2 regions of the Brevibacillus aydinogluensis genome follow, and region 2 is predicted to be linked to the other one. Evidence: a T-box and tRNA genes for the amino acid it is inferred to sense, from the RefSeq annotation. Region 2 holds a T-box; the other holds one or more tRNA genes.
What was found. The T-box of region 2 lies ahead of metG (methionine--tRNA ligase). A T-box ahead of a tRNA ligase gene usually reads a tRNA of that ligase, here a tRNA-Met.
Positions count from the first base shown of each region.

Region 1 (15,542 bases), 1.3 Mb from region 2:
GCATACGTGATACACTGGCGGTCCAGATTCTGTCAAGAGGATAAGGAGGACCGCCCCATGTCTTCACAGGCACCCAGCGTGTACATCCGCCCCCTGACGGCAAATGACGCACCGGCCATGTTGGACCTGCGCGTTCGCAATCAGGCGTTTCTTCAACCGTTTGAACCGATCCGTCCCGCGTCGTTTTTTACCCTGGAGGGACAGCGGGAGCAGCTGGCGTCCGCCGAGCGCGACTTCGCGGCGGGTACCGCCTACGCATTTGGCGTTTTTCTGCGTGAAGGCGACGAGCTGATCGGCCGCGTCAACCTTACCAACATCGTGCGTGGCGCCTGGCAAAACGCCACCATCGGCTACTTTCTCGACCAGTCATGTGTCGGACGCGGCTGTATGACGCAGGCCGTCCGGCAGGTGCTGGATTTTGCGTTTGCCAAAGCCGAACTACACCGCGTACAGGCGGCGGTCATGCCGCGCAACACGGCATCCATCCGCGTGCTGGAAAAGACCGGCTTCCGCCGGGAAGGGCTGTCGCTTCGGTATCTGCAGATCAACGGCGTCTGGGAAGACCACCTGATCTTCGCGATCACGAGCGAGGAGTGGGCGTAAAGCTGCCAGTCCCGTGCCGCCCTGGCAGCGGGAAAGCCGGAGCGCACGGGACATCCTGCCCGTCAGGTTCCGGCTTCTTCCTGCCTCAGCCGCTCCAGAATCCGCCGCTTGCGGTACAGCATCCGGCCCGTTTCCGCCACATCCTGCACGGTGGAGCGGTTCAGGTAAGCGCCAAACAGCATGCCCGCCACCGGTACCATCTGAAACAGCTTTTTCCATCCAAAGTTTTCCGTGTACGTCACCACCACTTCCCGCCAACCTTGCAGTTGGGCAATGACATCCCGCTGTCTTTCGGGCTCGTCAAAGCGGGAGAGCTCCTCCAGGATCGCGCGCTTGCCGACAATGTCGGAAGAGGCAAATTGCAAACATTTGACGATGAACAGCCGCTCCCGTTTTTCCTCCGGGCGGTATCCGTAACAGAGTGCCATCTCCTGCAGCACCTTGAGCGAGGTGCCCAACAGCAGCGGAACGTCGATCGCCAGGGTGAACAGGCCGCCCAACCCCGTTGTCGCTCCCTGCACCGTGGCAAATGCGGCGCGGGATGACACTATTTCCGCTGCCACCTGGTCCATGCTGGCCAGCGGCAATCCCTTGACGTCCTCCTGCTTGGGCCGTCCCTTACCCTGCTGGGCCTCCTGAAACCGCGCATACACCGCCTCATCGCTTACCAGATAGGTACCCCCCTGTTCCAAAAAGGCGGCCATTTCATCGACAGCCGTCCCCAGCTTTTCCCTGACGACGGCAGGCGTAATGCGGTCCAACAGCACAAATGGCAGCCGGCCCAGCTTTTCCCAGAACCACAGGTCCTTCTGATCCCGTTCCCACGCTTCCACTTCGTTCAACGCCTGCAAGAGCATCTCTCTCGTCTCCATGCTGACTCTACTCATCTCCTTACCCGCGCGTCTGCCCCTCGCTGCCCGGCTGTGCGGCCGTTTTACGTAACCGGCAGCGGGTGCGCAGCATCGCTTTTGCAAAGGTCTCCAGTTCTGCGAGAGACGCAAATCCCTCAAAGACCTCACATCGTTCTACGATCCCCAGCTTGAGATGTTTCACCGCGCCGTCCTCCAACCGGAACCCCAGCTTTTCCAATACGCTGCGCTCTTCGTCGGTCACGATTTTCTCTCTCCTTTCCGGCTATGGGGCGGTTTTCCGCTCCTGCCTGCCGGCCTCTGTCTGGCGCAAGCGGGCGATGCCCTCGCGGCACACGCCGTATTCGTACCAGGAGCACCCGGCGCAGAGGAAGGCCAGATCGTCCGGTGCCACCAGGCGGCGGGTGCGCTCCACCAGTTCCGACTTGAGGTAGACCTCTCCCGCCGTCAAGCCCAGATGGGTAAGAACGTTTCGGTCCAGCGTCTGCACGTGCTCTTCCGAATCGGGGGAAGCTTCGCACCGTTCCGCTCCCTTGTTGGGACACGCCTGGCACGCGTCGTCAAAGTCCCGCACCACCCGGATGGGAAAATCCTGCCGGGGATCGCGGATTCGCTCGACGATTTCCCCCATTTTGGCGACAAACGCGGGGCTGTACCCCATCCCCTGAAACCCGTGAACGCACAGCAGATGATGGCCGCGCAGCACAATCGGTTCCATACGTTCCTCCTCCCTGCCGACATCCGGCATCTTTTCCCTGGTTTTATCGTACTGCTTTCACCATCCCGCCACAAGGAGGCTGCCGGGACAAGCATAATGCTGGCGCTGCCGGCAAACGCTAGGGAGAGTCCAAATGAAAGGAGGCTGGATCGATGGACAAGCGGACGGACGAGCGCAAACCGAATCCCGATCAGAAGCACGAACCGACTATCGCGCCCGGGATGGAGATGGACGAGCTGGAAGAAAAGGCGACGGAAGAAGAAATAAAAAACGGCGACTCCACCTCGGTAACCACGCTGTATCTTGACCGGATATAGGAGCATAAATAGGCAAAAACTATATATTTCATCATTTTTATAGATTTGACGAATAACCCCTCCACTGGTACAACGATACCAAGGAGGGATTTTCCATGCATGTAGAGAACCGCTGGAACGCACGGCTGTACGACAGCAAGCTGGACTTTGTCTCCCGGTTTGGCAAAGGCGTGCTGGAATGGCTTCAGCCGCAGCCGGGGGAAACGATTCTCGACCTGGGCTGCGGAACAGGTGATCTCTGTGCCGAGATGGCCAAGGCCGGGGCTGTGCCGACAGGAATGGACCTGTCAGCCGAGATGATTGACACGGCGCGGAGCAAATACCCTGCGCTGCGGTTTTTCGTCGCCAACGCCGAGACGTTTGTGACGGAGGAGTTGTTTGACGCCGTCTTTTCCAACGCCGCCCTGCACTGGATGAAGCGGCCGGAAGCGGTCATCCGCCAGGTGTGGCTGGCGCTGAAGCCGGGCGGACGGTTCGTGGCCGAATTTGGCGGAGCGGGCAACGTGGAACGGGTCGTCCAGGCCATCCGCACCGTCCTGGCAGACAAGGGGCGCGATGCGGACAGCTGCAACCCCTGGTACTTCCCCGGCATCGGCGCCTACACCTGGCTTTTGGAACAGCAGGGCTTTGTCGTCAAACTGGCGCAGCACTTTGAACGGCCCACAGAGCTCCCGGACGGAGAACAGGGGCTGCGCCACTGGCTGGATGCATTCTGCGGCCCGTTTTTTGCCGACATGCCTCCGCAGGAAAAAGACGAAACCTGCGCGATGATCGCCGAACGACTGCGTCCCGCCTTGTTCCGCGACGGCTCCTGGGTCCTGGACTACTGCCGAATCCGGGTCGCCGCCATCAAGCCGCCCGAGCAAAGGCCGCTGCCGTAAAGCGGATTGGCTGAACAGCAGGGCGTCCAAACAAACAACCCGCCTGCTCTGCCGCAATGGCACAAGCAGGCGGGTTTCATTTGAGCCGGAGGCGTGCCGACGCGGCCGTGCTAGAAGACGTCGCCGCCGTTCATCATCAGCACTTCCTCGCCTTCCTCAAGGCCGCTCTTGATTTCGATGAACTCTGCTCCTTCGATCCCGATCTCCACTTCTTTTGGCGTCGGCTCTCCGGTTTTTGGATCCTTCACCATGACCGTTCCCTTGCCGTCCTCCAGCACTTCGACCGCCTGCAGCGGCAGCCGGAGCACGTTTTCCTTTTTCTCGACGTAAATGTCGCAGTCGCCGGTCATGCCGTGCTTCATCTCAGCGGCATCAGTCAGCTCGATTTTCACCGCGAAGCGCACCGACTTGTCCTCTTTCGTCCCCTCTTTGGGCACGTCCACGACCTTGCCGATAAACGGCTTGTTGCCAAACGCCGTCACGTACACCTCGGCCGTCTGACCCACCTTGATGGACGGAATGTCGATTTCATCCACACCCGCCACAAAATACACGGCGCTGCTGTCCATGATGACCATAGCCGGCTTGCTGGAGTCCGGCGTCTCTCCCGGTTTGACCTCCACCTTGGTGACTACCCCGCTGATTGGCGCCGTCACCTGCTTTTTCGCGATCTCCCGCTTCTTCTGCTCGAGGGACAAAAGCGACTCTTTCAAGGACAGTTCCTTCTCCTTCAGGTCCAGTTCGGAGGCGGACATGTCCATTTTCGCCAGCAGTTGACCCGCCTTGACCTCGTCGCCGTTTTCCACTTCCACCTTGCCGACCTTGCCGTGGGTGCCGGCCACAATCTCCACGTCGTCCGGGTCTTCAAACGGCGTCGCCACCTGGCTGGCGAACAGAACGCCGTTTGGATTGACCCACTGTACCTCTCCCAGGTCTCCCACGTACAGAGCTCCTGGCTTTTTCACCAGCACTTCCACGTCGTGAACGCCACCGACGCCTTTTTCCTTCTTGCCGACCAGGTCGACCTTGGTCACCGTTCCGTCGAGAAAGATCATCGACGAGGAGATAAACACTTTCACCTTTTGGCCCACCTTGAAGTGCTCTGCTTCAAAGGCGGAAAATTTTCCGGTAATCTTCAGGTGTTCGGTGTCAACCAGTTTGGCGACCACGGTATCCGGCGTCACCGTGTCTCCTTCCTTGACCAGCACTTCCTTCACCTTGCCGCCCATGGAAAAGACAATCTTGTCCTTCCGGTTTTTCAAATCGTTCAATTCCCGCTTGGCGCGGACAATGCTCAACTCCTGCTTTTGCAGCTCCAGGGCGGCGTCCGAACTGTCGATGGAGAACAGCGGATCTCCCTTGTTCACGCGCTGCCCTTCTTTCACGAAGACCTGCTCCACCTTGCCGGACAGTTCCGGTTTTACTTCCTCGCGCGCCTTTACTTCCACGGTACCAGAGGCAAAAATGGTCTTTTTCACGTCCCCCCTGTCCACGACTGCGGTGGGAAAGGAGGGCGGCTCCTCCTGAGTCTGTTCGGCTGCCGCGTCTTTGGAGCCGAGATAGTGATAGCCGGCGTATCCGCCACCGCCCAACAGGACAATGACTGCCGAAAGAATGATCCACGTTTTCTTTTTCATACTCCCTATCCCCACATTCTTTAATCAGATCGAATCGCTTGCAGCGCGCTCAACCGGGAGGCGCGGATGGCTGGGAAAATACCCGCCAGCAAACCGATGACAAACGAAAATCCGATGGCGAACAGAGACAGCCACGTCGGAATGATGGCCAGGCGCAGTTTCTCCTCTCCCTCGGGTCCGCCGAAGCCGATGTTGAGGCTGTCCATGATGCCGCCCGCTTCTCCAAAGTGGTTGACCAGCTCCACCGCTCCCCAGGCGATGCCGAGGCCGGCCAGTCCGCCAATCAATCCGATGAAGCCCGATTCCATCAGGAACAGCCAGCGTATGTTGTACACGGTGGCGCCGATCACCTTCATGATGCCGATTTCCTTGGTCCGTTCCAGAATGGACATGATCATCGTGTTGACAATGCCGATCGTGGCGACCAACAGCGAGACGGCGGCAATTCCGCCCAGCACGATCTGGATGATGAAGAAGAACTTGTTGATCTGCTCCAGTTCGCGAGCCGGCGACCAGACTTCAAACCCGCGCTCCTTTAGCGCCTGTACAACGCTCTCCACTTTTTCGCGCGATTCCACCTTCACCGTCATCTCGTCAAACTCAAAGCTGTCCTGCTTCGCAGTCTCGCGGTTGCGCCGGGTGCTGCCGCCTCCATCGCCAAATTCGTCGCCCCGGGTGCGGTTGAGCCAGTCGTTGATCTCTTTTACCAGGCTGAGCGGCGCATAGACCGCGTGTCCGTAGCGGTGGTTGTCGTCCTGCCGCAGTTGGCCGACGACTCTCACGCGGATTTCTTTCTTTTCGAAGTGCGGCTCGTCGTCGATCCGGTACTCGCGCGTCAGCACGATCGTAGCCGTCTTGTCGACGAGATTGAACGACTGAGGGGCATCGCCACCGTTAAAACCAGGGCGCATGATCTCCATTCCCCCGCCCCGTTTGGCGTCCGCGCTTCTCCGCCGCGCTTCCCGCCGCTCCTTTTCCACGTCCCGCAAAATGGTGGGAACTCGGTAGGCCACGACGATTTCCTGCGGCGATCCGCTCAGGTAGCTGCCTTTTTCCACGTCATCCTTGCGGTAGGCGGCCGATTCGTGCACGTCCACTCCGACTACCTCGACATACCCTTCTCGCCTGCCCACTTTCAGCTTGGTTTCCCCGTGTATCCGCTTGATCGGCATGACCGCCGCCACGCCGGGTATGCCCTTGATCACCCGCACTGCTTCCATGTTCAGCTTTTTCCGCTGGTCGTCCGGGATAGGCTCGTCCTTTTCGTAATTCCAATACGCCGGTTCTACGTCCAGCTCCGTCAGGTTGCCGAAGTTCTCCAGGCTTTTGACGGCATTTTCCTTCAGTCCCAGACTGAGGGCGATCATCGCCACAATCGCGGCCGTCCCGATCATGACGCCGACGGAGGTCAGCGCCGTGCGCAGCTTCATGCGCCACAAGTTTCGCCAGACGATGCGAAACGAATCCAGAAGTTTCACAGTAGGTTCACCTCATGCCCTCTCTCATGCCGGTTTGGTCCGTTTTTGCACGACCCGTCCGTCCTGCAGATAGATGACGCGGTCGGACTGTTCCGCCACTTCCTGTTCGTGCGTGACGATGATAAACGTCGTGCCGTTTTCGCGGTTCATCCGCTTCATCAACGCCAAGATTTCCTGCTCGGTTTTGCTGTCCAGATTCCCGGTCGGTTCGTCGGCAAGCACAATGCTGGGCTGGTTGACCAGGGCGCGGGCGATGCTGACCCGCTGCTGCTGCCCGCCGCTCAGTTCGTTTGGCTTGTGGTCCATCCGCCCTTCCAACCCGACGCGTTCCAGCATCTCCTTTGCTTTGGCCCGTCTGCTTTTGCGGCTTTCGCCGGCAAAAATCAGCGGCAGTTCCACGTTTTCTAGCGCGGTCAGGTTGGGAAGCAGGTTGTACGATTGAAAAATAAAGCCCATGCACCGGCGGCGAAACAGACACAGTTCATTCTCGTTCAAGCGGGAGATTTCTTCCCCATTGACGAAAATCCTCCCCTCGTCCGGTTTGGTCAAACCGGCCAGCAGGTTCAACAGCGTCGACTTGCCCGATCCGGACGATCCGCACAGGGCGACAAACTCCCCTTTGTCGACGTGCAGATTGATGTCGAACAGCACGGGCACCTTGATCTTGCCCGTCCCGTAGCTGTGATTGACGCCGTTCACCGTCAATTCGCCTGTTCCGTTGGCCATCTCGTTTTCCACCTCGTTTGTCGATACGTGTAAAATTGGCATCCTTTATCTATAGACGCAGTAACTGGAGAAATGTAACGCGACTTGGTAAATATTTTCTTGTTCACGCAAACGCAATACTTTCTTCATGAAAATGTAACACCGCGGTGATCTAATACATGCTGCTCGTTGATACAATAAAGGTGTGAAGAAAAACGAGAGAGGGCGGATAGATGATGAGAATCTATCGGTTTTTGTTTGAAACGGCGTCACGTCAATGGATTGAAATCATCAAGGCACCCAGCATGTTTGAGGCAGCCAAAGAGGCCAAGCGCCTCGCCTCGAAGCGCGCCAAGGCCATGTCCACTCCGATCACCTTCTCGTTCCATCACATTGCATCTGTCTGAAAAAGTAACCCTACATAGAAAATCGCCCACGATATCGAAACGCTTCTCCCCGCCGGAGAGGCGTTTTTTCATGGGACGAACGTATTGACACCGCCTTGGTTTTCCACTTCAATTTAGGTAGAACGTAAACGAACCGCACCATCAGTTGCGGCTGGAAAAGGGAGACATCTGCCATGACGATTCGCAAAGCGTTAACCATCGCAGGATCTGACACCAGCGGCGGCGCCGGCATCCAGGCTGACCTGAAGACGTTTCAGGAGCTGGGCGTCTACGGAATGACCGCCCTGACCGTAATCGTAGCCCAAGATCCGCACAATTCCTGGTTTCACGAGGTGTTTCCGATCGACCTCGGCACTCTGGAGAAGCAGTTGGAAACGGTTCTCTCCGGCATCGGCGTCGATGCCGTGAAAACCGGCATGCTGGGTACGACGGAGCTGATCGAGCTGGCGGCCCGGAAAATCGACCAATACCAATTGAAGAACGTCGTCGTCGACCCGGTGCTCGTCTGCAAGGGAGCGGACGAAGTGCTTCACCCGGAAGTGGCCGACAGCCTGCGCGACGTCCTCGTTCCCCGGGCTACTGTCGTGACGCCCAACCTGTTTGAAGCCGGTCAGTTGAGCCAAATGGGGGCGCTCAAAACCGTCGACGACATGAAAGAAGCAGCCAAGCGCATTCACGACAAAGGGGCGGCCTACGTGCTGGTCAAAGGCGGCGGCAAGCTCGCGCACGAAAAAGCGATTGACGTCCTGTACGACGGCCACACATTTGACATTCTGGAAGGCGAGCGGATCAACACCACCTACACGCACGGCGCCGGCTGCACCTACTCCGCCGCCATCTGTGCGGAGCTTGCCAAAGGCAAATCGGTGCGCGAGGCGGTAGCGGTAGCCAAGGCGTTCATCACCGAAGCGATCCGCCATTCTTTCCCGCTCAATCAATACGTCGGACCGACACATCACGGCGCGTACCGCAGCCTGCAACACAACTGACAGCAAAAAACTCCAATCCGTCCGCTGCTTCGGACAGATTGGAGTTTTTTTGTGTTACGCTTCCTTTTTGATCGCCAGCTCCACCTGCTGCTGTGCAGAACCCGGTTTTTTTCGCATCGAGCTGACCGTGTACACGAACAGCGCGCTCCAGATCAAGCCGAAGCTGACCAGGTGAACGCCGCCAAATGTTTCGCCAAACAGGAACACCGCCATGAACAGCGAGATCGACGGGGCCAGGTACTGGATAAACCCCACCGTGGACAGCGGCAGCAGCTTGGCCGCTTGAGCGAACCAGAAGAGCGGCAAGGCCGTCGCCACGCCAGACAGCGTCAACAGTGCAATCTGCCAGCCTGTCACGTGGGAAAGCGTGTCCGTCCCGCTGACGTGCAGCGTCACCAGGTACCCCAGCGCCACCGGAGCCACCACCAGCGTTTCCCAGGCCAGACTGATGATCGCGTCCGTTTTTATCAACTTTTTGACCAGCCCGTAGCAGGCAAACGTCAGTGCGAGGGAAATCGCGACCCACGGTACCCTGCCGTAGTGCGCGGTCATCACGGAAACGCCGGCTGCGGCCAGCGCAATCGCCATCCACTGCCCCTTTCCCAGCCGCTCTTTGAGGAACAAGACGCCAAAAAGCACGTTCAGCAGCGGGTTGATGTAGTACCCGAGGCTGGTTTCCAACACGTTGCCGTTGTTGACCGCCCAGATGAAAATCAGCCAGTTGGCGCTGATAAACAGCGAACACAGGAGGAGCGCCCCTCTCTCCTTCGCCGTCGAAATCGCCTTTCGCATCTGCAGCCAGCGCTTCGTCACAAACAGCAGTACGGCAACAAAAACGAGGGACCAGACAATTCGGTGGGCGAGAATCTCCCACGCGGCCATTTCCTGAAACACCTTCCAATAGAGCGGCAGCAGTCCCCAGGCCAAATAGGCCCCCACCGCGTAGAAGACACCCTTTCTCATCTCTCCAGCCTCCATGAATTATTTGCTCTGTCATCTCTAGTGTAGCTGAAGCAGGCCGGAACAGCTATCTATTAACATGCAGCATATTGGCCGGGAGAAGGCACATGCTTGCACGCCACGGCAGTTGTTTAGCATAGTAACGAATCATCACAGCAGTATGATAAAGATATGTGTAAAATTTTATTGTATCATTTCTGAATCTCATGTACAATAATTTTCGCATACTTATGTTTTGTCACAAGAAAGGAACGTTTGCTTATGAGTTACTGGCGATCCGTGCTGCTCGTCCTGGCCGGCGCGTGCAGCTACGGCGTGCTTTCTGTCATCATGAAATCCGCCTTTTCCGCCGGTTTTACCCCGGTCGAATTAAGCGGCGGGCAGCTTGTGTTCGGGACGCTGATCATGTCCGGCGTCGCGCTGTTCCTGTCCAGGCAGCGGTTTCGGCTGCGCCACCTGCTGATCCTGCTGCCGTCCGGCCTGATGATGGCCGGCACCAGCCTGTTTTACCACCGGGCGGTCAGCGAAATCCCGGCCTCGCTCGCCATTGTGCTGCTGTTCCAGTTTACCTGGATTGGCGTGCTGATCGAGTGTATTGCCGACCGCAAGTGGCCCGGACCGGAAAAATGGGCCTCGCTGGTCCTCCTCGGCATCGGCACCGTGCTGGCCAGCGGCCTGATGGAATCCGGCCTGCATGACGTCAGCGCCACCGGTCTCATCTATGGTCTATTGTCCGGGTTTACGTTTGCGATGGTGATCTTTCTCAGCGGACGGCTGGCGCCGGACGTGAACCCGTATCTGCGCAGCGCCGTCTCCATTGGCATGGCCGCGCTCTGCCTGTCGCTGGTCTATCCGCCGACCTTCCTCATCAACGGCAGACTGTGGGACGGATTGCTGCCGTACGCCCTGCTGGTGGCCTGCTTCGGCTCAGCCATCCCGATTCTCTGTCTGTCGATTGGCGTGCCGCGTATCGGCAACGGATTGGCGACCATTCTCAGCGCAGCCGAACTGCCGGCAGTCGTGCTGCTCTCCAGTCTGGTGCTGCACGAACAGATCAGCCTCTACAAGTGGAGCGGTGTGCTGTTGATCCTGGCCGCCATTGCCGTGCCGCAGATCAAGTGGAATCGGCTGGTCCATCCTGCCCGAAAGCCTCACCGGCATAAGATGTAAAAAAGGATACGGCAAGGCGCTGAACGGTTCAGCGCTTTTGCCTCATGCACCATGCGGGCGTGTCGACCGGATAACAGGTTGGCGCGCCTGTTTTTGTGCGCCTTCGCCCTCCCATACCCCAAAACGTGGCAGCCTTGAAAAGGAAGCGGCGAACTTAAGCGCATTTACTCGTCACAATATTGCGAAAGTGAAAGAGAAAGGCGTCCGCCCGTGGAAAAGCGGCCTGGTACAGAAACGATTCAAAATCAAAAAGCCCGGCGCTTGCAGCGGTTTGCTGCACTCACCGGGCTGTGTGAACATAGATGGTGCGTTCGGCGAGACTCGAACTCGCACGGGTCGCCCCGCCACCCCCTCAAGATGGTGTGTCTGCCAATTCCACCACGACCGCATGTGTCTGGGTTGGGGACGTCCTTTGGTGAATAAAAAAATGGGGCGATCGATGGGAATCGAACCCACGAATGCCGGAGCCACAATCCGGTGCGTTAACCACTTCGCCACGATCGCCATGTACATATGGTAGCGGTGGAGGGGCTTGAACCCCCGACCTTTCGGGTATGAACCGAACGCTCTAGCCAGCTGAGCTACACCGCCAGAAACATTTGGAGCGGGTGATGGGAATCGAACCCACGCGACCAGCTTGGAAGGCTGGGGTTCTACCACTGAACTACACCCGCACGCGTTATCGGCCAGCGCAGCAGATCGGATGCTGCTCTGCGCCGCCCGTTGCTGATGAGAATAAGAATGGTCGGGAAGACAGGATTTGAACCTGCGACCTCTTGGTCCCGAACCAAGCGCTCTACCAAGCTGAGCCACTTCCCGACGTGGAGGTGAGACACGGGCTGTGCCAACTTCCCACCTCTTGCTATGGCGTGCCCTGAGAGATTCGAACTCCCGACCTTTTGATTCGTAGTCAAACGCTCTATCCAGCTGAGCTAAGGGCACAAAACGATGTAAGAGATTGCACTGGAGCGGACGACGGGGCTCGAACCCGCGGCCTTCGCCTTGGCAAGGCGACGCTCTACCAGCTGAGCTACGTCCGCATGTTAATACCTTCTGAGATGTAACAATCAAGACATTTTGTATGGTGCGGTCGAGAGGACTTGAACCTCCACGGTGTTGCCACCACTAGAACCTGAATCTAGCGCGTCTGCCAATTCCGCCACGACCGCATATGTCATTGTACCCGTAAAGGTGGTGGAGGCTGACGGGATCGAACCGCCGACCCTCTGCTTGTAAGGCAGATGCTCTCCCAGCTGAGCTAAGCCTCCGCTCCGTCCGCAAAGTGAACGGAGGCTTCTCAGCGAATCCGTATGCTTTGCGGGGTCCCCCGGACAGCGTCCAGGGGGATTTTTCTATGGTGACCCGTAGGGGATTCGAACCCCTGAATGACAGCGTGAAAGGCTGCTGTGTTAAACCACTTCACCAACGGGCCAGGTGATTGATGGCGGATGGAGTGGGATTTGAACCCACGAGACGAGTCATCCCCGTCTACACGATTTCCAATCGTGCTCCTTCGGCCTCTCGGACATCCATCCAGATCGTTTTTGCCGTTCTCTCATCGGCAAGAATTAATCTATCACATCTCAAAAGCTTTTTCAAGTGGTATTTTAAAATTTTTTTCTGGTTAAAAGAGAAGATGTTGGCCTCGTGCTTATTTCATTGTATCGATTCCGCTTATGAAAGGCAACGCAAAGGCCCCCTCGCTCACAAGCACAAAGGGGCCTTTTTCGCCCAACAGCGGGAAAGCAGTCTGGCCGTCACCCGGCCGATACGCGCTCTTCTCCCCGGCTTACACGCGGTCGATCGCTCCGTATCTGCGGACATCGTCTGCGGTGATCCGCGCCAATTGATTCAAAAACTCGATCTGAAATTGTCCCGGGCCTTCCGCTCCTTTGCCGGCAGCTGCCACTTCCGCCGCCACGCCATAGCTGACGAGCGCAGACGCCCCCGCAAGCAGCAGGTCTTTCTCCACCGCAACAAACGCCCCCAGGACGGATGTGAGCAGGCAGCCCGTGCCCGTTACCTTGGTCAGGATGGGATGGCCGTTGCGGATGAGGTAGGTGGTGCGGCCGTCCGTGATGACATCCGTTTTCCCCGTAATCGCGACGATCGTGCCCAACTGCTTCGCCGCCGACTGCGCGAGCGAGACTACATCGCCGCTCCCTTCCCCCGCATCGACGCCTTTGATCGTCCAGCTCTCGCCGATCACATGAGCGATTTCCGCAGCGTTGCCGCGAATGACGGACACCCGGACCTCCCGCATGATCGTTTGCGCGGTTTTCGTCCGATAGGCGGTCGCCCCCCGCTCCCACCGGGTCGAAGATGACCGGCACGCCGTGCTGATTGGCCGAACGGCCCGCGATCAGCATGGCCTCCACCTCTGCCTCATTCAGCGTGCCGATATTGAGCACCAGCGCGCCGGCGATTTTGGCCATGTCCGCCACCTCTTCCTTGGCGTACGCCATGACAGGCGAAGCGCCCAGGGCCAGCAGGCCGTTGGCGGTAAAGTTGGTGACGACGACGTTGGTGATGTTGTGGACGAGGGGGTTGGCCTCACGCACCTTCACCAGCGTATTCCCGATGTCTTGCAGCAATGTCATGAAAAGCGCCTCCTGATCCTTTGGTCGGTTGTCCTCTCATTATCTCACAAGACCGAGGCGTGAGACAGACAAGCACGCACGCAAGCTGCCCTTTTGCCGTGAAAAAACCCCTCGCGGCAAACAGCGATACGCGCTGTATTACCAGGAGGGGTTCGCGTTGGATGGACCTGCCGGCATTTACCTCATCCGGTCTGAAACTGGTTTGGCATCAATGATCCGGCAGGGTAAGCGAACGCGATATGCTTTTTGTTTCCGATTCGTCGCCATCATCTACCCGGCCGCTTGCAGCGGCGGTCCAGTTGACCACCCGGCTGGCAATCGTCACCGCCAGGATCGTGTAAAGCGTTTCGCGAATCGGCAGGTACCACAGCGACAGACTGAGCACCAGCGCGTCCAGCAGCAGAAAGACCGTTCCAATCGACAGTCCGATCTGACGGCTGAGCAGCACGGCCAGGATGTCGTCCCCGCCAGTGGCGCCGCCATACCGCAAGACGATCCCCGCCCCCCAACCGGTCAGCAGGCCGGACAGCAGGGCGGCCAGCGGCATGAGGCCGCTCAGATCAACGTGCAGCGGCGAGAACCGCTCAAACAAATCGTAAAAGACGGAAAAGGCGATGGATGCAATGATGGTGTTGGCCAGAAACTGACGTCCCTTCACGTGAAAAGCGACGAGAAACAGCGGAATGTCGAGCGCCAGCGTCGTGATCGCCGGCGACAGGTCAAACGCGTACTTGGCCAGCAGGGCCAACCCGACAAACCCGCCCTCCGACAAATGGTTCTGAGCATTGATGTGATAATACGCAAATGCCAATACAAACGCGCCGAACACAATCCAACACAATTGGCGAACGTACGCAACTGCTCTCCTCATCTGAGATTCCTCGCATCGTAAACCGTTTTGGCGCGGGCGCCCTTCCGGCTACGGAGGAACTCCTGACGATTCGATCTCGTTTCATATCCATTATCTCGCTTTCGTAGCAGGTTGGGTCGCCCAAGAGACGATCAACAGCTACGTCGCTAGATGTAGGAGAGGTCATAACGTTTCCAGATGGTCTTATACGGACCCATCGGTATCAAGATCCTTTCCTGTTTGATGCCTCCATTTTACCATAATCAGGGGGGAGGCGTCGAACGGCCGGAAGGCGCAAAAAGCCGCGACTTCGCGGAAAAAACCGCCCTTTTCCGTGTTTGGACTGCGTACGTCATTGATCCCCGCAGATTTCCGCTGTTTCCGTTGTTTTTGGCCAGATGTTTGCCCCTTGTCCGCGCCTCGTTTTGGAGCGGACATGATCCAGGCCCCCATCACCCATGCGCCACGTACTTTGAGTCAGCGTACACCTTCCCCGCTGCGGCACTGTTGGATATAGCGTTCGATCTGCTCCACCGTCGGCATCGCCTCCGAGCAGCTGTGGGAGGAAATGACAATCGCAGCGGCAGCAGCCCCGTATTCCATCGCCTTCGCAATGTCCCATCCCTGCATCAGTCCGTAGATCAGAGCGGCGGCATAAGAATCTCCCGCACCAAACGTCTTGACCACCTTGGCCGGAAAAACCCTTCCCGTATAACACTGGCCGTCGTTGGTGTACGCGACGGAACCGTTTTTCCCGTGTTTGATCAAGACGATCCTGGCCCGGCAGTCAAACCATCTTCTCGCCGTGACGGCGTCATCGTGCCGGTCATTGCGATCGAAGTGTTCCATCCGGTCAAATTCTTCCCGGGTGCCGATCAGGACGTCACACTTTTCGGCAGCCAGCTTGTAGTAGATCGCCGTTTCTTCCGCAGAAGTCCACGTGTACGGACGGTAGTCGAGATCAAAAAACGTCACGACGCCGTGCCTATTGGCGTAGTCCAGGGCGAGAAACACCGCTTCTCGCGACGGGCTCTTCGCCAGCGCCGTGCCGGTGATCAGGATCGCTTTGGCATTTTGAATCGTCTCTTCCTTCACGTCGTTGGGTTCCAGCCGCAAATCCGCGGTATTCTCCCGATACATCAGGATGCTGCAATCGGTTGGGCTTTTGATTTCGGTAAACGTCAGCCCCGTTACGCTGCCCGACCGGTCGACGATTACCTGGGAGGTGTCAATCTGATTCTGTTTCAGGTAATTGACGATAAACCGCCCCATCTGATCATCCGCCACCCGGCCGATAAACCCCGTTTTCATCCCCAACCGGGACAAGCCGATGGCGATGTTGGCCGGGGAGCCGCCCA
Region 1 covers NZ_OY569118.1:1,251,199-1,266,740, reverse strand. The annotation lists gene Q7F15_RS06195 (GNAT family N-acetyltransferase) at 58-603, shown strand; gene Q7F15_RS06190 (EcsC family protein) at 666-1,475, opposite strand; gene Q7F15_RS06185 (hypothetical protein) at 1,495-1,716, opposite strand; gene Q7F15_RS06180 (DUF1284 domain-containing protein) at 1,738-2,190, opposite strand; gene Q7F15_RS06175 (hypothetical protein) at 2,343-2,507, shown strand; gene Q7F15_RS06170 (class I SAM-dependent methyltransferase) at 2,603-3,388, shown strand; gene Q7F15_RS06165 (efflux RND transporter periplasmic adaptor subunit) at 3,499-5,025, opposite strand; gene Q7F15_RS06160 (ABC transporter permease) at 5,046-6,503, opposite strand; gene Q7F15_RS06155 (ABC transporter ATP-binding protein) at 6,528-7,229, opposite strand; gene Q7F15_RS06150 (hypothetical protein) at 7,442-7,615, shown strand; gene pdxK (pyridoxine/pyridoxal/pyridoxamine kinase) at 7,789-8,604, shown strand; gene rarD (EamA family transporter RarD) at 8,659-9,567, opposite strand; gene Q7F15_RS06135 (EamA family transporter) at 9,826-10,734, shown strand; tRNA gene Q7F15_RS06130 (tRNA-Leu) at 11,038-11,122, opposite strand; tRNA gene Q7F15_RS06125 (tRNA-His) at 11,163-11,238, opposite strand; tRNA gene Q7F15_RS06120 (tRNA-Met) at 11,249-11,325, opposite strand; tRNA gene Q7F15_RS06115 (tRNA-Gly) at 11,335-11,408, opposite strand; tRNA gene Q7F15_RS06110 (tRNA-Pro) at 11,477-11,553, opposite strand; tRNA gene Q7F15_RS06105 (tRNA-Arg) at 11,600-11,676, opposite strand; tRNA gene Q7F15_RS06100 (tRNA-Gly) at 11,699-11,774, opposite strand; tRNA gene Q7F15_RS06095 (tRNA-Leu) at 11,817-11,903, opposite strand; tRNA gene Q7F15_RS06090 (tRNA-Val) at 11,927-12,002, opposite strand; tRNA gene Q7F15_RS06085 (tRNA-Glu) at 12,090-12,166, opposite strand; tRNA gene Q7F15_RS06080 (tRNA-Ser) at 12,177-12,269, opposite strand; partial or broken gene thiM (hydroxyethylthiazole kinase) at 12,524-13,334, opposite strand; gene Q7F15_RS06070 (YitT family protein) at 13,543-14,205, opposite strand; gene iolC (5-dehydro-2-deoxygluconokinase) at 14,662-15,542, opposite strand, start outside.
Region 1: it has a tRNA-Met gene. The T-box ahead of metG (methionine--tRNA ligase) is inferred to sense a tRNA for this amino acid. The anticodon was not compared.

Region 2 (15,542 bases):
CAAGGTCCAGCTGGAGTACCAGCAGTTTGTCGGCGTTGGGGTGTTTCACGCATTCGACGACTTGCGCCACGCGCAGTTCCACTTTGGCAAAATCGTCGATCTTGATTTCCTCTTTTACGTCCGCCGGTTTTTCGGCTGCCTGTGTTTCGGTTTGGTTCGCGGTTGTCTCGTTCACAGACACTTCTCCTTTCAATGCTTCCTGTTTTCGCTTGTTCTCTTCTGCCTGACGGCGCGCTTCCGCCGTGGATTCGTCGATGAACGCCAGCTCCGCCTGCACGTCCAGACGCGGGAAGAGCAGCTCCTTGCGGCTGACCGTGCTGCCGACCGGCAGACCTCCCCAGACGCCAGCCGACTCCCAGGTCAGCGCTTCCGGCTTGTCGAGGATGCCCAATTGGTCCCAGATTTTCGCCGGGGCTTTTGTCATGAACGGCTGAATCAGGATGGAGGCAATGCGGATGCTTTCCGCCAAATTGTACATGACCGTAGCCAGGCGGCCCCGGGTCTCTTCCGATTTGGCCAGGTTCCACGGCATGGTCTCGTCGATGTACTTGTTGGTCCGGCCGATCAGCTCCCAGATGTGGGCCAGTGCATTGCTGAAGCGCATTTCGTCCATGTGCTCCTCCACCAGTGCTTTCGTCCTGGTGGCCAGTTGGATGAGGCTGTCGTCCGGTTCGCCCGCCTCCTGCGGAGCAGGCACGATGCCGTCAAAGTATTTTTCAATCATCGTCGTGGTGCGGCTCAGCAGGTTGCCGATGTCATTGGCCAGGTCATAGTTGAGCCGTTGGATGAAAGCCTCCGGTGTAAAGACCCCGTCCTGACCAAAGTTGATTTCCCGCAGCAGGAAATAGCGCACGCCGTCGGAGCCGTAGCGGTCGATCAGGAGCTTCGGATCGATCACGTTGCCTTTAGATTTGGACATCTTTCCGTCCGGCATCAGCAGCCAGCCGTGGCCAAACACTTTTTTGGGCAGCGGCACGTCCAGCGCCATCAGCAGAATCGGCCAGTAGATGGTGTGAAAACGGAGGATATCCTTGCCCACCAGATGGACGTCTGCCGGCCAGTATTTGCGAAACTTGCTGTCGTCGTCAGACAGGTAGCCCAACGCGGAGATGTAGTTGGTGAGCGCGTCAATCCAGACGTAGACGACGTGCTCGGGATCGTTCGGCACCTTGATGCCCCAGTCGAAGCTGCTGCGAGAGACGGAGAGGTCCTGCAGTCCCGGCTTGAGGAAGTTGTTGATCATTTCATTGCGGCGGGACTCCGGCTGGATGAAGTCCGGATTTTCCTCCAGGAACTTCAGCAGCTTGTCCTGATACTTGGACAGGCGGAAGAAGTAGTTTTTCTCCTTCACCTTTTTCACTTCGCGGCCGCAGTCCGGGCAGAAGTAGCCTTTGTCCGTCTTGCACTGCGTCTCGGTCCAGAACGCTTCGTCCGGCACGCAGTAGTAGCCCTCGTACTCACCCAGGTAGATGTCTCCCTGGTCCAACAGCCGTTTGAATACCTTTTGCACGACTTCCTTGTGGCGCGGCTGAGTCGTCCGGATAAAATCGTCGTAGGAGATGTCCAGCTTTGCCCACAAATCCTTGATCCAGTCGACAATCGGGTCGATAAATTCAAGCGGCTGCTTGCCGTCTTCGGCCGCACGCTCCTGCAGCTTTTGCCCGTGCTCGTCCGTACCGGTCAGGTAGTAGACATCGTAGCCGCGCAGCCGTTTGTAGCGGGCCATGGCATCGGCTGCAATAGTGGTGTAGGCGTTGCCAATATGCAGTTTGTTGCTCGGATAGTAAATCGGCGTGGTAATGTAGTACGTCGGTTTCATGCAGCAAAACCCTCCTGACATACAAAAAATAAAAGCCCGCCCCAGATTGGGACGAGCATACTTCTCGTGGTACCACCCAAATGCTCCGCCTTCTCACGAACAGCGGACTTGTCGAGTCAGACTGCTGCTGACTCACCCGTAACGCAGGTATGCGTCGCGAACTACTTGGCGCCGGAAACGGCGGTTCATCCGCGAAACTCAGGGGCCATGTTCGGCTTGATCGCTTATACCGGATCGCAGCTACCCCGGCTCTCTGTCATAAGGATGGCAAGCCTACTCTTCCCGTCATGGTCGTTCGCTATGAAATACCTGATTCATCCTCTATTGTACACAACCGCCTCGTTTTGTAAACCACCCGCCTGCAACTTTGCGGAAGGACAGACGGAGCTTGAATAGACGGGACCAGGTTGAGGGGGAAAAAGGAATCGGTAGAAAAAAAAGCCACATTTGTCGAATCACCTCTCTATCATTCGACATAAGGTGTCGAATTCGACCTTCCATGCTTCCAGTTACTTTTTTCCAAGAATTCGATGCACATTAAGATAAAGCGCACCCAAACAATGGTCCTGTCATATCTACTAAATTCGCACCAGATGCAAATTCAAAGAATTGTAAAATTCATATTGACACCTTTGGGAATCGCTGGTATGATGGGAACAACGGAAATTGTCGAATATTGACGATTTATGATCCGATTTGCACAATAAACGACACTGGGCAACATTGTGAGAGGAGAGACGATTTATGATGAAATCGACGGGGATTGTACGTAAGGTGGACGAGCTGGGCCGCGTGGTGATTCCGATCGAACTGCGCCGCACCCTGGGCATCGCCGAAAAAGACGCGTTGGAAATTTACGTGGACGGAGAGCGCATCATCCTGAAAAAGTACGAGCCTGCTTGTATTTTCTGCGGTAACGCTGACCGTGTTTCCTATTTCAAAGGCAAAATCATTTGCCAGGACTGCCTGAACGAACTGCCTGCGGTCAAGCGCTAATCGTCCGCTCAACCATATAGCGCCGCTTTTCGTTGAGCAGATTGCTGCCATAAAAACGAAAAAGGCCGGGGATGACTCCCCGGCCTTTTTAGACTGAAGACAAAATGTACTTCGTTATCAATGAGATTCCGCAAGGAAACCATTCCATCATTGTCAGGCCGAAAGGCCTGCATATTGATCAACCGAAGGTGGAGATAAAGTACAGGCATGGAGTGATGGGCCAAGCGAGCTCCTTTGACGACCTGCTCAGCGGAAAAACGAAAGACGCGGGAAAAAACAGGGGGCACAAGTCTCACTTCATTGAAATACCCAGATGTTTGCCCCCTGCCCGCGTCGCGTTTTTGAGCGGACATCTTCCACTTCTTTGCTGGTCGTCAAGAGAGCGAGCGGGCCCGATCACCCATGCGCCACGGACTTTGTCTACACGCTGAAAGGTCGGGGATGACCCCCCGGCCTTTTTTCATGCGTGCGATCACGCTTGCGGATCGCGGTGGTATTCATTGTAGACGTCCCGCTTTGACAGGCCGCGATCCTCTGCTGCCTGTTTGATCGCTTCCTTTTTGCTCATGCCTTGCTCGCAGTAGCGGTCGACATGCTCCCGGATGTCAAGCGGCTGCCACCAGGCCGCTTCTTCTTCCGGAACGACCGGCTCGCCGCGGTATCCTTCCACGATCAAGCAGTACTCGCCTCGCGCCTCCCCCGCCGCCAGCAAGTCAATCAGATCGCCCAGCGTGCCGCGGGCAAACTCTTCGTAGCGCTTGGTCAATTCCCGCGCCAGCACGGCACGGCGATCGCCCCAGGCTTCCCGGATGGCCTGGAGCGTTTTCACGATACGATGGGGCGCTTCGTAAAACAGCAGCGTCTCCGGATAGCGCTCCAACCGCTGCAGTTCTTCCCGGCGCGCTTTGTTCTCGCGCGGCAAAAAACCGCAAAACACGAAGCGGTCTGTCGGCAGGCCGGAAGCAATCAGCGCGGTCAGCGCGGCGTTTGCACCGGGGACAGGAATGACGGGAAAGCCGGCCGCCACAGCATCCCGCACCAGATCGGCCCCCGGGTCGGAGATGGCGGGCAGTCCGGCGTCACTCACCAGAGCAATCCGCTTTCCTTCCGCCAGCCATTGCAAGAGACCGCTGCCGCTGGCCTCCTTGTTGTGCTCGTGGTAGCTGACCGTCCGCTTCTCAATCTGAAAATGGTTCAGCAGCTTGCGGGTTTGCCGGGTGTCTTCGCAGGCGATCACATCGACAGTCCGCAGCGTTTCCAGACAGCGAACCGTGATGTCGTCCAGGTTGCCGATGGGCGTGGCCACCAGGTAGAGGACCCCTGTATGTTCGTCGGTGAAACTGCGCTGGACGTTCATGACGTACGACCACCTTCCTCGATCAGTTCTTCCTTTTGCGAGCGGGTCAGGCGTTTGATCGCTTCCTCCCGCCTGATTCCCCACGAGCGGTCCGTTCCTTCTTCCCAATACATCAGCTCCACCGGCCCTCGGCCCCGCGTGTACTTGGCCCCTCTGCCCTCATTGTGCTCCCGGATGCGGCGGGCCAATTCCGTGGCATACCCGGTGTAATAGGTCCCGTCCACGCAGCGCAGGATGTAGACAAAGTGGCTTTTATGCGAGGGAATCTCGCTTTCCGAAATAGATTTCCTGCAGTTCTTCACAGTATTCCTCTCCGTTTTCGTAGACAATCAACGGCGGCTGAATGCGTAGTTCCGGTCTGCCGTTGCGCATTCCCTCGATCAGCAGCATGTTGGGCTCAGCGTCGCGGCGCGGGTAGACCAGCCGCATCCGTTTGGGCTCGATACCGTACTGGCGCATCAGTGTGATAATGTCCACCAGTCGCGTCGAGCGGTGCACCAGGGCGATTTTCCCGCCGTTTTTCAGCAATTGGCTGCCCACCCGAATGACGTCTTCCAGCGACAGCAAGATTTCGTGGCGAGCGATGGCAAAATGTTCGCTGACGTTTTTCTCGCCGCTGGTGGCCGGCATGTACGGCGGATTGCAGGTAATCAGGTCAAACTTGCCGTGCCCGAACAACTGCACGGCGTCCTTCACATCGCCGTGGTGCATCGTAATGCGCGATTCCAGCCTGTTCAGCTTGACGTTTCGACTGGCCATGTCATACAGCCGCTCCTGGATTTCGATGCCTTCAAATACGGCTTCCGGCGACCGCGTCGTCATGATCAGCGGGATGGCGCCGTTGCCCGTGCACATGTCGAGCACCCGTCCCCGTTTGGGCACCGATGCAAAGCGGGCCAGCAGCACCGCATCCATGGAAAAGCAAAACACTTCACGGCTTTGGATGATTTTCATCTCATGGGTGAGCAGGTCGTCAATGCGCTCCGTCTCGTAGAGCGGCACGTTGATTTCCGGTTGCATCCGTTGTTCCAAACTCCTTTTTTCACTATCAGTCTCAAACGGCCTCTGCCCGTTGTCTGCAAAAAGCGACCTGCCGCAATGCTCAGGTCGCTTCGGTACAGGCCGTGTATCCTGTTATTTGTGAACACCACCGCTGAGGAAGGAGAGGCAGAACAAGCAATCTCCTTCTTTGCGCAGGCTGCCGAAATGAACGTTGCAAATGTGAAAACCTTCCGCATACAGCCGCGCCAGATTGTCATAGCCTTCTCCGACCACTTTCTTTTTGGCGGTTTCCTGCTTGTGTGTTTCTTTTTGTTTCGGCGGCGGACTGGCTGGCTTCTTGTCCAGCCGATTGCGAAGGTGTTGGTTCTCCACGAGTAATTGGGCGTTTTCCTCCATCAAGACAACAATGACGTCTTTCAGTTCGCCAATTTCCCGATACAGATCGCCAATTCGTTCCTCGATGCTGGCCATCTTGACGAAGATTTCCCGTTTGTCCACTTGCTCACCTCATCCCCGCTACCCAAATCTAACCTGCTCTGTCCTCTCGTCAGTCAAACGTCGGATGACCTACGACAATCTCATCGAGCGCAAATTCGATGGTGTGCTTGTTTTCCAAAAGCTCTACCTGAACGGACTGGTCGAGCACGTTGACGGAAACGACACGCCCCTCGCCCATCGGCGTGGTTACCATCGCGCCAATGTCCGGCATTTCATCCCGGGTGCTTTCGTAGTTGTCGTTTTCGTATTTCAAGCAGCACATCAACCGGCCGCAGAGACCGGAGATTTTGGCCGGATTCAGCGAAAGGTTTTGGTCTTTTGCCATCTTGATCGACACCGGCTCGAAGTCGCCCAAAAACGTAGAGCAGCAGAGCAGCCGTCCGCACGGGCCGATGCCGCCCAGCATTTTCGCTTCGTCGCGCACGCCGATCTGGCGCAGTTCGATACGAGTGCGGAAGACAGAGGCCAGGTCCTTGACCAGTTCGCGGAAATCCACCCGCCCATCCGCAGTAAAATAAAAGATGATTTTGTTGCGGTCAAACGTGTATTCCACGTCGACCAGCTTCATCTCCAGATTGTGTTCCTTGATTTTGGTCTGACAGATGGAAAACGCGTTCTTGGCAGCCTGTTTGTTCTCCTCCACCTGCTTGGCATCCCGCTCGTTCGCCATCCGGATTACCTTCTTCAGCGGCAGTACGACATCCTTATCGGCCACTTGCTTGCGGCCGATCACCACTTTGCCGTATTCGACCCCTCTCGCGGTTTCCACGATGACATGCGAATCCTTTTCGATCGGCAGTCGGTCGGGGTCGAAGTAATATATTTTGCCCGCTTTTTTAAAGCGGACGCCCACAACCTCGTACAAAGGTTATCCCTCCTGGATTTGAAGAACCAACCGCTCAAGGGCCAACTGTGCGTTGGCGTTTCGCTCTATCCGATTTTTCGTTTCCATGACCAGATCGATCCCATGCAAGAGCTCGGATTTCGTCCAGACCAGGGCTTGTCCTTGCAGCACATCCTGTTGGTCGCTGTTGATGAGATGGGCATGCCTGTCTACTTGCACGTACAGGATATCGCGCAGCCAAAGGATGAGCAAATCCAAAAAGAGGGGCAGTTCCTCCTTTATTTTGTCGCTTTTTTGCAACAAATCATGAATGGTATAGAGTGCAGCAGCATTGCGCTGTTTGCACTCCTGCACCAATTGTATCACTACATTTCTCAGCTGTGCAAACCAATCTGCCTGGCTGAGCGCACGAGCTTCTTCCAGATTTGTCGTGATATAGGAAGCTGCCCGAGCGATCCCGGCCGGCACGCCTTCTGTTTGCAGCTGCTCGGCGATGACGTCTGCGGACAGCGGCGTAAACGAGACAATCTGGCAGCGCGACAGAATGGTCGGCAGCATGGCGTGACTGTGTTCCGTCAAAAGCAGCGCGACCACTCCAGCCGGCGGTTCTTCCAAAAACTTGAGCAGACTGTTGGCAGCCTGGACGGTCATCCTGTCCACGTGCTCGACGATGTACACTTTGTGGGTCGATTCCACCGCCCTCATCGCCATTTCCTTTTGCAAGGCACGGATCTGGTCGATCTTGATCGAGGCCCCGTCCGGCTCGATCAACAGCACGTCGGGATGGTTGCCTGCCTCGATCCGCCTGCATGTGAGACAGGCCCCGCAGGCGTCCGCCTCCCTTTCTGGACAAAAAAGAGACTTCGCCACATGCAGGGCCATCCGTTTTTTTCCTGCACCTTTGGGGCCGGCGAACAGGTAAGCGTGCGCCAGCCGCCCGTTTTGCAGACTATGATGCAGCAGTTCCGCTGCACGCGGCTGCTGCGCAAACATCTCCCATGTCATCTTGTTCCACCTAAAAGTACAAGTTGATCAGCATGCCGCGAATTTCGCCGATGCGGGCCAACAGGTCGATCATTGGCGCCTGATCGCTCAACAGTTCGTCGGCAAGCTTGAGCAGTTCCGCGTCCACTTCCTTGACAATCTTGTACAGCCGGCTGCGACCCCGGCGGTTTACACCCCGTCTGTCGTCCAGCGCGATGCCGTGCTTGACGGCCTCTTCCATAAACTGCTTGACCAAATTTTTATAATGGTAAAAGTCGCGGATGGAGCGGGAACGGGCCAGAATCTGTCCCTGTTTGTCTATGTCCTGCAAAAGCCGGGTCAGCCGCTCCTGCGACATGCGTTGGTCTTCGCCTTTGATCAATTCCCCGAAATTCGCCTTTTCCACCTGCGGCCCTTTGCGCATGTCGGCCGCTTTGAGCAGATCTACCTTTGGCCTAAGCCCTTCTCCGATTTTCATGCCGCTCCCTCCGTCCCTGTCCGATCGTGTTTCTTCCTTACAGTATAAACGAAAGCAGGCTGAAAAAGGAGGGGGCTCTCCATCTGACGCCTAGAACGAATGGAATTGCTCGACGTCCAGCACAAACACGGCGGCACCGCCCACCTGCACCTCGAGCGGATACGGCATAAACGAATCGACGGCATTGCTCAACGGCGAGACAGGTGTGACCATCTGTTTGCGGGACTTGCAGTGCTGCTGAATGATCTCGATCACTTCCGGCACGTTTTCGTCGCTCGTTCCGATCAAAAACGTCGTGTTGCCGGCACGTAGAAAGCTTCCCGTACTGGCCAGCTTTGTAGCGCGAAATCCTTTTTTCACCAACTGCTGCGACAGACGACCACTGTCTTTGTCCTGAACAACAGCAACCACCATCTTCATCGGCTCTCACCCTTTCCGCACGCATATGGTATCTGGGGGTACCTGTCTTTCTTCATTGTATGAAGGAAGGCTGGACGGTGTAACGATATTCTTCTTAATCATAGTATACAGCATGTACGTACCCGGACGGTACCTAAACCTTACAGACGCGCCTCCAGCGCAGCCAGCGCCTCTTCAAAGACGCGCTCCATCGGCTGTTCCGCGTCAATGACGACAAACCGCTCGGGAAAACGTTCCATCACCAGCCGGTAGCCTTCCCGCACTTTTTCGTGGAACCGCAGGTCTTCCATGTCGAGCCGGTTTACCTCCCGCCCCTTGGTCGCGTTAATGCGGGCCAGGCCTACTTCTGGCCGCACGTCGAAAAACAGCGTCAGGTCCGGCATGCAGTCCTCCACGGCAAAGCGGTTGATGGCAAACACTTCGTCGATTCCCAGGCCGCGTGCATACCCCTGGTACGCCAGGCTGCTGTCGATGAAGCGGTCGCACAAGACGAGCTTCCCCGCTGCCAGTGCCGGCAGCACCTTTTCCACCAAATGCTGCCGCCGTGCCGCCGCGTACAGCAGTGCCTCCGTCCGCTTGTCCATGGTGACGTGCTCCGGATCGAGGATGATCGACCGGATTTTCTCCGCGATCTCGATGCCGCCCGGTTCGCGGGTAAGGATCACGTCCCGTCCCCGTGCCCGCAGTTCGTCGCAGAGGCGGGCGATGACGGTAGACTTGCCCGCTCCGTCGCCTCCCTCGACGGTAATAAACCGGCCTGTTCCCTTCGTAGCCACACACATGCTCCTTTCACTCTTGTTGTCTTTCATCAATTACCCGTATCGTTTGCAGCCGGGCATCCTGCACCCCGTGGAAGCGGGTCTGTCCCTTGCGAAGCTCCAGCAAAAGCTCCAGCAAATCGGCATCAATGCGCTCACCTGGCACCAGCAGCGGGATTCCCGGCGGATAGGGGATCACCATTTCTGCGGCAATCCGGCCAAGCGCCTGTTCCAGTGCCACCGTCTCGCGGGGAGCGTCTATCGCTGCGTGCATCGGCATCGCCTGTTCGCGCAAAAAGCTGGAAGCCACCACACCCGGCTCCACCATACGCACTTTTCCCGATCGTCTCTCGGGGGAGACGGATTCCAGCAGCCTGGCCAGTGCGTCGAGATCGTCCGCTGAGGTCCCGGCAGAAGCCGCCAACAGCACGAGTCCGTTCTCGGCCAGTTCGGGATAGATGCCTTGTTCTTCCATCAGCCGCATCAGTTCAAAGCCGTCCGCGTCGGCGGTGCGCAGCACCAGCAGCAGTTTGAGCGGGTCCCATGTCGCACAGACGCTGTTTGGCACTGGTCGCGCCAGCTCCACCCACGAGACGCGATCCAGCCGTTCGCGAAGCTTGTCCAACTGCAGCAGCAGCCGTTCCCACTCCCGGGATGCTTCCATCACCAGGTGACGGCGCGCCAGGTCGAGCGAAGCCATCAGCAAATAGGACGGGCTGGACGACTGGATCATCGCCAGATTGCGCGCCAGACGTTCCCGGTCGATCCGCTCGCCCTGGATATGCAGCATGGACGACATGGTGAGCGCTCCGGTCATTTTGTGGGTGGACTGCACGGCGGCATCTGCTCCGCTCTGCATGGCCGAACGGGGAAACGCAGGATGAAAGCCGAAGTGGGCCCCGTGTGCTTCATCGACGAGAAGCGGCACACCAAACCGGTGGACGGTCGCCGCCAACTTGGCCAGATCAATCCCCATGCCGTAGTAGGTGGGGTTGGTCAAAAAAACCGCTTTGGCATCGGGATGGGCCTGCAGGGCGCGTTCCACGTCCTCCCGCCGCAGTCCGACGGCAGTGCCGGTCGCCGGGTCCACCGCCGGCACGATGTACACCGGCGTTGCCCGGGCCAGGATGATGCCGTGAAATACGGATTTGTGGCAGTTGCGCTGGACGAGAATCTTGTCTCCCGGACGGCAGACGGTCATGATCAGCGCGATGTTGCCCGCCGTGCTTCCGCCGACGAGAAAACGCGTCTCCTCCGCGCCAAACGCTTCCGCTGCCAACGCCTGCGCCTCGGCAATCACACCATCCGGCTGATGCAGGTCGTCCATGCCGGTAATCTCCGTCATGTCCAGTTCGAGCACAGGCCCAAACCGCTCCCTGCCGTGATGGTCAAAACTTCGACCCATCTTGTGACCGGGCACGTGAAACGGGTGGGGACGGCGCATGGCGTGCCGTACCAACTGTTCGTACAAGGGTGCCTGCCGCTGCCTCTCCCAGAAGTCGGCGCTTCTTTCCCGCACGGTCATTCACGTCCTTTTTTCAGAGTACCTCTTATTGTAACACGATTTGCACCCGCAAAACGGAAAAAGGCATCGGGGGTGCCGATGCCTTTTGGCCGAACGTGTCTAATCCGTGAGCCAGATGCGCCGCATCTGATGAATAAAGAACGTGTATTTTTTATCCTGTACATCCGTGTTGACCATTTCCTGTTCGCATTGCTGGCAGATAAACTGCTCACAGATGGCGATTCCGTCCGTCCGTTCTTCTTCACAGACGATACATCGCTGAGCAACTCTTTCCATTGTACAAACGCCTACCCTTTTCCTCAATCTACCAACCATTATACCCCATTATAATCCACTCCATTCCCAAACGTTCGTCTTTTCCCCGATGGTTCGGTAGATCATTTGCAGCGCCTCCGCTTCCGGCAGCGGAAAGCAGCCGCAGGCATCGACGACAATGGGTTGGCGCATGTGCCTGATCAACTCGGACAGGGGGAGTTCCATGAGTTCGGGGTCAGGCGAAGCGACAACCAGCAGATCGGCTTCGGCAAGCGCTGTTTGCCAGGTGGTGCACCGCTCCCCCAGGGTACCTTTACCGTTCGGAATTTGCTCGTCCCGAGGAACGTACAGCCGCACCTCTTTGTCCGCCATCCAGCCTGGCGGCATCTGCTTCCACAGGCTCGGCGGCCCCCACAAGGCGACGCGGCGCACGTTCGTCTTTCGCATGACAAAGCGACACTGGCGGACCAGCCATCTTCGCAGCGCTGCCCGCTCCATTCGCTGCGGGTCCAACCAACCCTGTCCGATGCGGCTGTCCATGCCCAACGCACGCGCGACCGTCTGCAGACGGACGCCGCGCCGGTCACAGCTCTCTCCCAGACGGAGGTAAAACCGCTCCTTCCAGGCCAGATACCGCGGCAGCTGGCGGATGACCTCCTCCGCTTCGCGCATCCCGCACACCATCGCGACCACGTCATGCTTCGCCAGTTGGCGGCTGATGATGCGGGTCCAGGGGCTGCGGAGATTACCGCCGACCAGCGCCCGCTCGCCGCCGGCAAAGCGATACAGACGGACAACTTCCCAGCCGGGATGCCGGGCAGCCAGTGCTTCTGCCGCTGTGCCCGCAACCCGGTCGCCGTATACGAGCAACAGTCCGGGACGGTCCCACTCGGCCAGGCTCGTCGACAGCCGTCCTGTATCCGACTCTCTTGCGATCAAAAAACCGCACGCCCCGGCCGCTTGTTTACGGTCTTTGGCCGGCACGACGGATATGCCGATTTCCTCCAATTCGCCCGCCAGTGTGTCAGGGAACGGTGCCTCTGACACCTGTACGATCACTTTCACATCTGTGCTGGACACCTCAAGCACTGCCTCCTCTTTTCGCCGCCTGCTCCTGTTCGACCGCGCCTGTAAGCCCCGGCCATGCCTTTTGATTACGCGTCAGTCTGGCGGGGAGAGACGGCCGGCGCGTCAGCATCTGCAGCGCAGTAAACAGGTAATTGCCAAGACGGCGGTGCCAGTTCCTCCCTTTTATCGTGCCCATAAATCAGGGGCCCATGACGTAACGGGCTCTCCGCACCGGCAGCGTCGCGAATCGCCGCACACGGGCAAACGCGCGTCCGGTTGACAGCTTTTCCGGCGCCAGCAGATTGTGCGATAATCATCTCAGCGGGAAAAACATAGGGAGAACCCTGCCCCTGTCCATTGGACAAAGCCAGGTTCTCCCCAGACACGGATCGGGTCTAGCCCGCTTGTACACCTGTAATCGCAAGAGGTCATAGACAAGATGAAAGAGCAAACCATTTACAGCTACAAACTGCTTCGCCGATTTCGCTGGCGATTGGCGGGCTGGCTGTTCCAGCTCCTGCTGATCTGCCTGTTTCCGCTCGCCGCCTCTGTCTGGCTGAAGATTCCGGCTGATCGCCTGGTGGTGACGCTTACCGTACTTCCGGCCATCGCCGCAGGTCATCTCTGCCTGTTCCGGCTTTACGCCGGCCTGCGCTCACACCACCCGCATACCACGCCGGACCTGCTCGTCTCTCCCTGGTGGGGCGCCGGTTCCCGCCATCCTGTTTCGCTCCGGGCATACCGCGGAGCGGAGGCGACCGTCCTCGCCGGCAGTCTGTTTTTGGCCGCCGCTGTCTTCGTCTGGGTGCCGCTGCCGTACGGAATGGCGCTGCTCTGGGGGACAGCCGTGCTGGGCTTGCCCCGGCTGCTGGCCCTTATCGCTTCACTGCGCCAGCCTCCGCACTGCCGGGTCAAGTACGAAAGCGGCAGTGTCGCCTTTTTGCTGACTGACGGCTAACCGCCTACATCACCCACAGCTTGATGATGATCAGCGCGGCCAGACCCGGCAGCCGCAGCAGCCCGGTCAATAACGCCGTTACCGGATTAATCGGGATGTGGAAGTCGGCCAGTTCTCCGACCAGATTGGCGAAAAACAGCAGCACCGCGCCAATGACCAACTGCATGGCGACAAACCCCGCCCAGCGAATCGGCCCCATGACCGACCTGCTGGCGGCAATCACCAACAACAGACCTGTGACAATCAAGGCGATGACCCATCCCGTATTCATTACTCATCCTCCCTGCGCGTGCCGACGTTCCCGCTCCCGTTTTGCTTGCGCGAGCAGGAACATGTAACGTTTTTCCGTCAATTGCAGATAGTAAATGGCATCCTCCAGCCCGTCGTCCGGTTCGCTGATATCCATGAGATGACGGGCGTGCTGCCAATCCAACCGCGCGCGGTCGACAGCTTTATCCAGCGCCTCCGGCCCCCAATGCACGGCCGCTCGCGGTTTTCCCCACAATCTCACTTCTCCCACGCCCCTTCAGTGAAAGTAGTGCAGCACACCGGTCAGATTGTTGATCACATGCAGCACGACAGCCCCCCAGATGGACTGAAACCGATGCCGCAGGTAGCCCAGACACAGGCCGATGACAAACAGCGGAGCCAGCAGGGCGACATCCACATGCATCAACGCAAACCAGAGGCTGCTCAGTACAATGCCGACAAACGCTCCCAAACGCTGAACCAGAATCGTCTGAAACACACCGCGGAACAGCAGTTCCTCGGCAATCGGCACCAGGATGCCGATGACCAGCACGGATGCAGCGACGGCCCAGATATCGCGGTTTTTGGCCTGAATGATTCCCTGTTCGATTTGCCGCTCCCGCTCCGAGTCCAGCGACAGGTGGAACCAGTCAGCCAGCGGGGTGGTGACGACCGCATCCAGCACCCACATGATCAGCAGAAACATCACCGTCAGCACGGCGATCATGCGCCCGATGCGGCGGGGACGGCACACGCCGATCTCGTCCATCCGGCCATGAAACCAAAGCGGCACCGCGATCAGGATAAACAGTTGAAGCGACGCCGACTCAAAAAAGCTGCCGACCGAGCCCTCGACAAACAGAGGGTACGGCAGTATCAGGCCGTACAGCAGCAGCGTGCAGGCGTGAAACACCTGCAGCCAGGCGACGACATGCAGCAGATCCGACCACGTCGGTGCGTCGTCATTGAGCAGCCAGGCCGTCCGCTGCCTGTCCCGCCAGACGTTGACGGCAAAGCCGATAGCCGCGACAAAGCTGATGACCACCACAGCCAGCACCGTCAGCGACAGCCACAGTTCAGGAACCTCCGCAGTCGACACGATCCACCGGCCATCCGGTCCGCGATCAAAGCGGAGCATCATCAATTCGGCGGCAAACACGATCCAGTATCCGACAAACAGCGGGATCGCCCAAGGCGCAGACCTGCGCTTCTCCGTCCCGCCCCGCAGCGACATCCCCGGTCCTGTCAGCATCTCCTCACACTCCTACTTCAATCTATGTCTTGTCCGGACAAAAAAGTCCTCCTGCTCCCATCTCCTGCAAACACAAAAAAGACAGGGAGTCCCCGTCTTTTTCTTGTCCTACAATTCCCGGCGACCTTCCAGGGCTTTTGTCAGCGTCACCTCGTCGGCGTACTCCAGATCGCCGCCCACCGGCAGTCCGTGCGCAATCCGCGTCACGCGAATGCCGAACGGCTTGATCAGCCGGGAGATGTACATGGCGGTGGCCTCGCCCTCGATGTTCGGGTTGGTCGCCAATATCACTTCTTTTACTTGATCGTCGCTCAACCGCTTCAAGAGGTCAGGGATGCGGATGTCCTCCGGCCCGATGCCGTCCATGGGAGAAATCGCTCCGTGCAGGACGTGGTAGTACCCGTCGTACTCCCGCGTCTTTTCCATCGCCACCACGTCCTTGGGCTCCTGCACGACGCAGATGACGGAAGCGTCACGCCGCTTGTCCCGGCAGATGTGGCAGGGGTCGATATCCGTGATGTTGTTGCAGACGGAGCAGTAGTGGAGCTGCCGTTTGGCGTTGACCAGCGCTTTGGCCAGATCCAAAACGTCGTCCTCTTTCATGTTGAGCACGTAAAACGCCAGACGGCTGGCCGTTTTCGGCCCGATGCCCGGCAGTTTCATAAAGCCTTCGATCAGTTTTGATACCGGTTCGGGATAAAACATCGGCTCGTACTCCTTAGAACAGACCCGGGATGTTCAATCCTCCGGTGAATCGGCCCATTTCCTTGGCGATCATCTCATCGGCCTGGCGCAACGCATCGTTGACGGCGGTCAGCACGAGGTCCTGCAGCATTTCCACGTCATCCGGGTCGACCACTTCCGGCTTGATCGTGATGTCGACAATCTGCTTGTGGCCGTTTGCCTTAACGGTAATCGCACCGCCCCCTGCAGAACTTTCCACCACTTTTTCCTTCAGGGCCTCTTGCGTCTTTTGCATTTCTTCCTGCATCTTTTTCACTTGTCGCATCATTTGTTGCATGTTTTTCATCGGGGTGTCCTCCTTCTTTTTTGCCGGTTCAGCTTATTCTTTCACTTCA
Region 2 covers NZ_OY569118.1:4,039,129-4,054,670, forward strand. The annotation lists gene metG (methionine--tRNA ligase) at 1-1,819, opposite strand, end outside; T-box leader at 1,864-2,117, opposite strand; gene Q7F15_RS20165 (AbrB/MazE/SpoVT family DNA-binding domain-containing protein) at 2,564-2,815, shown strand; gene rsmI (16S rRNA (cytidine(1402)-2'-O)-methyltransferase) at 3,288-4,172, opposite strand; gene Q7F15_RS20175 (GIY-YIG nuclease family protein) at 4,169-4,474, opposite strand; gene Q7F15_RS20180 (tRNA1(Val) (adenine(37)-N6)-methyltransferase) at 4,425-5,192, opposite strand; gene yabA (DNA replication initiation control protein YabA) at 5,307-5,672, opposite strand; gene Q7F15_RS20190 (PSP1 domain-containing protein) at 5,722-6,537, opposite strand; gene holB (DNA polymerase III subunit delta') at 6,541-7,521, opposite strand; gene Q7F15_RS20200 (YaaR family protein) at 7,532-7,978, opposite strand; gene darA (cyclic di-AMP receptor DarA) at 8,069-8,398, opposite strand; gene tmk (dTMP kinase) at 8,539-9,180, opposite strand; gene Q7F15_RS20215 (aminotransferase class I/II-fold pyridoxal phosphate-dependent enzyme) at 9,188-10,675, opposite strand; gene Q7F15_RS20220 (sigma factor G inhibitor Gin) at 10,781-10,957, opposite strand; gene Q7F15_RS20225 (Rossmann-fold NAD(P)-binding domain-containing protein) at 11,006-12,016, opposite strand; gene Q7F15_RS20235 (hypothetical protein) at 12,444-12,962, shown strand; gene Q7F15_RS20240 (pro-sigmaK processing inhibitor BofA family protein) at 12,967-13,233, opposite strand; gene Q7F15_RS20245 (DUF2508 family protein) at 13,237-13,473, opposite strand; gene Q7F15_RS20250 (CPBP family intramembrane glutamic endopeptidase) at 13,489-14,463, opposite strand; gene recR (recombination mediator RecR) at 14,572-15,168, opposite strand; gene Q7F15_RS20260 (YbaB/EbfC family nucleoid-associated protein) at 15,182-15,493, opposite strand; gene dnaX (DNA polymerase III subunit gamma/tau) at 15,527-15,542, opposite strand, start outside.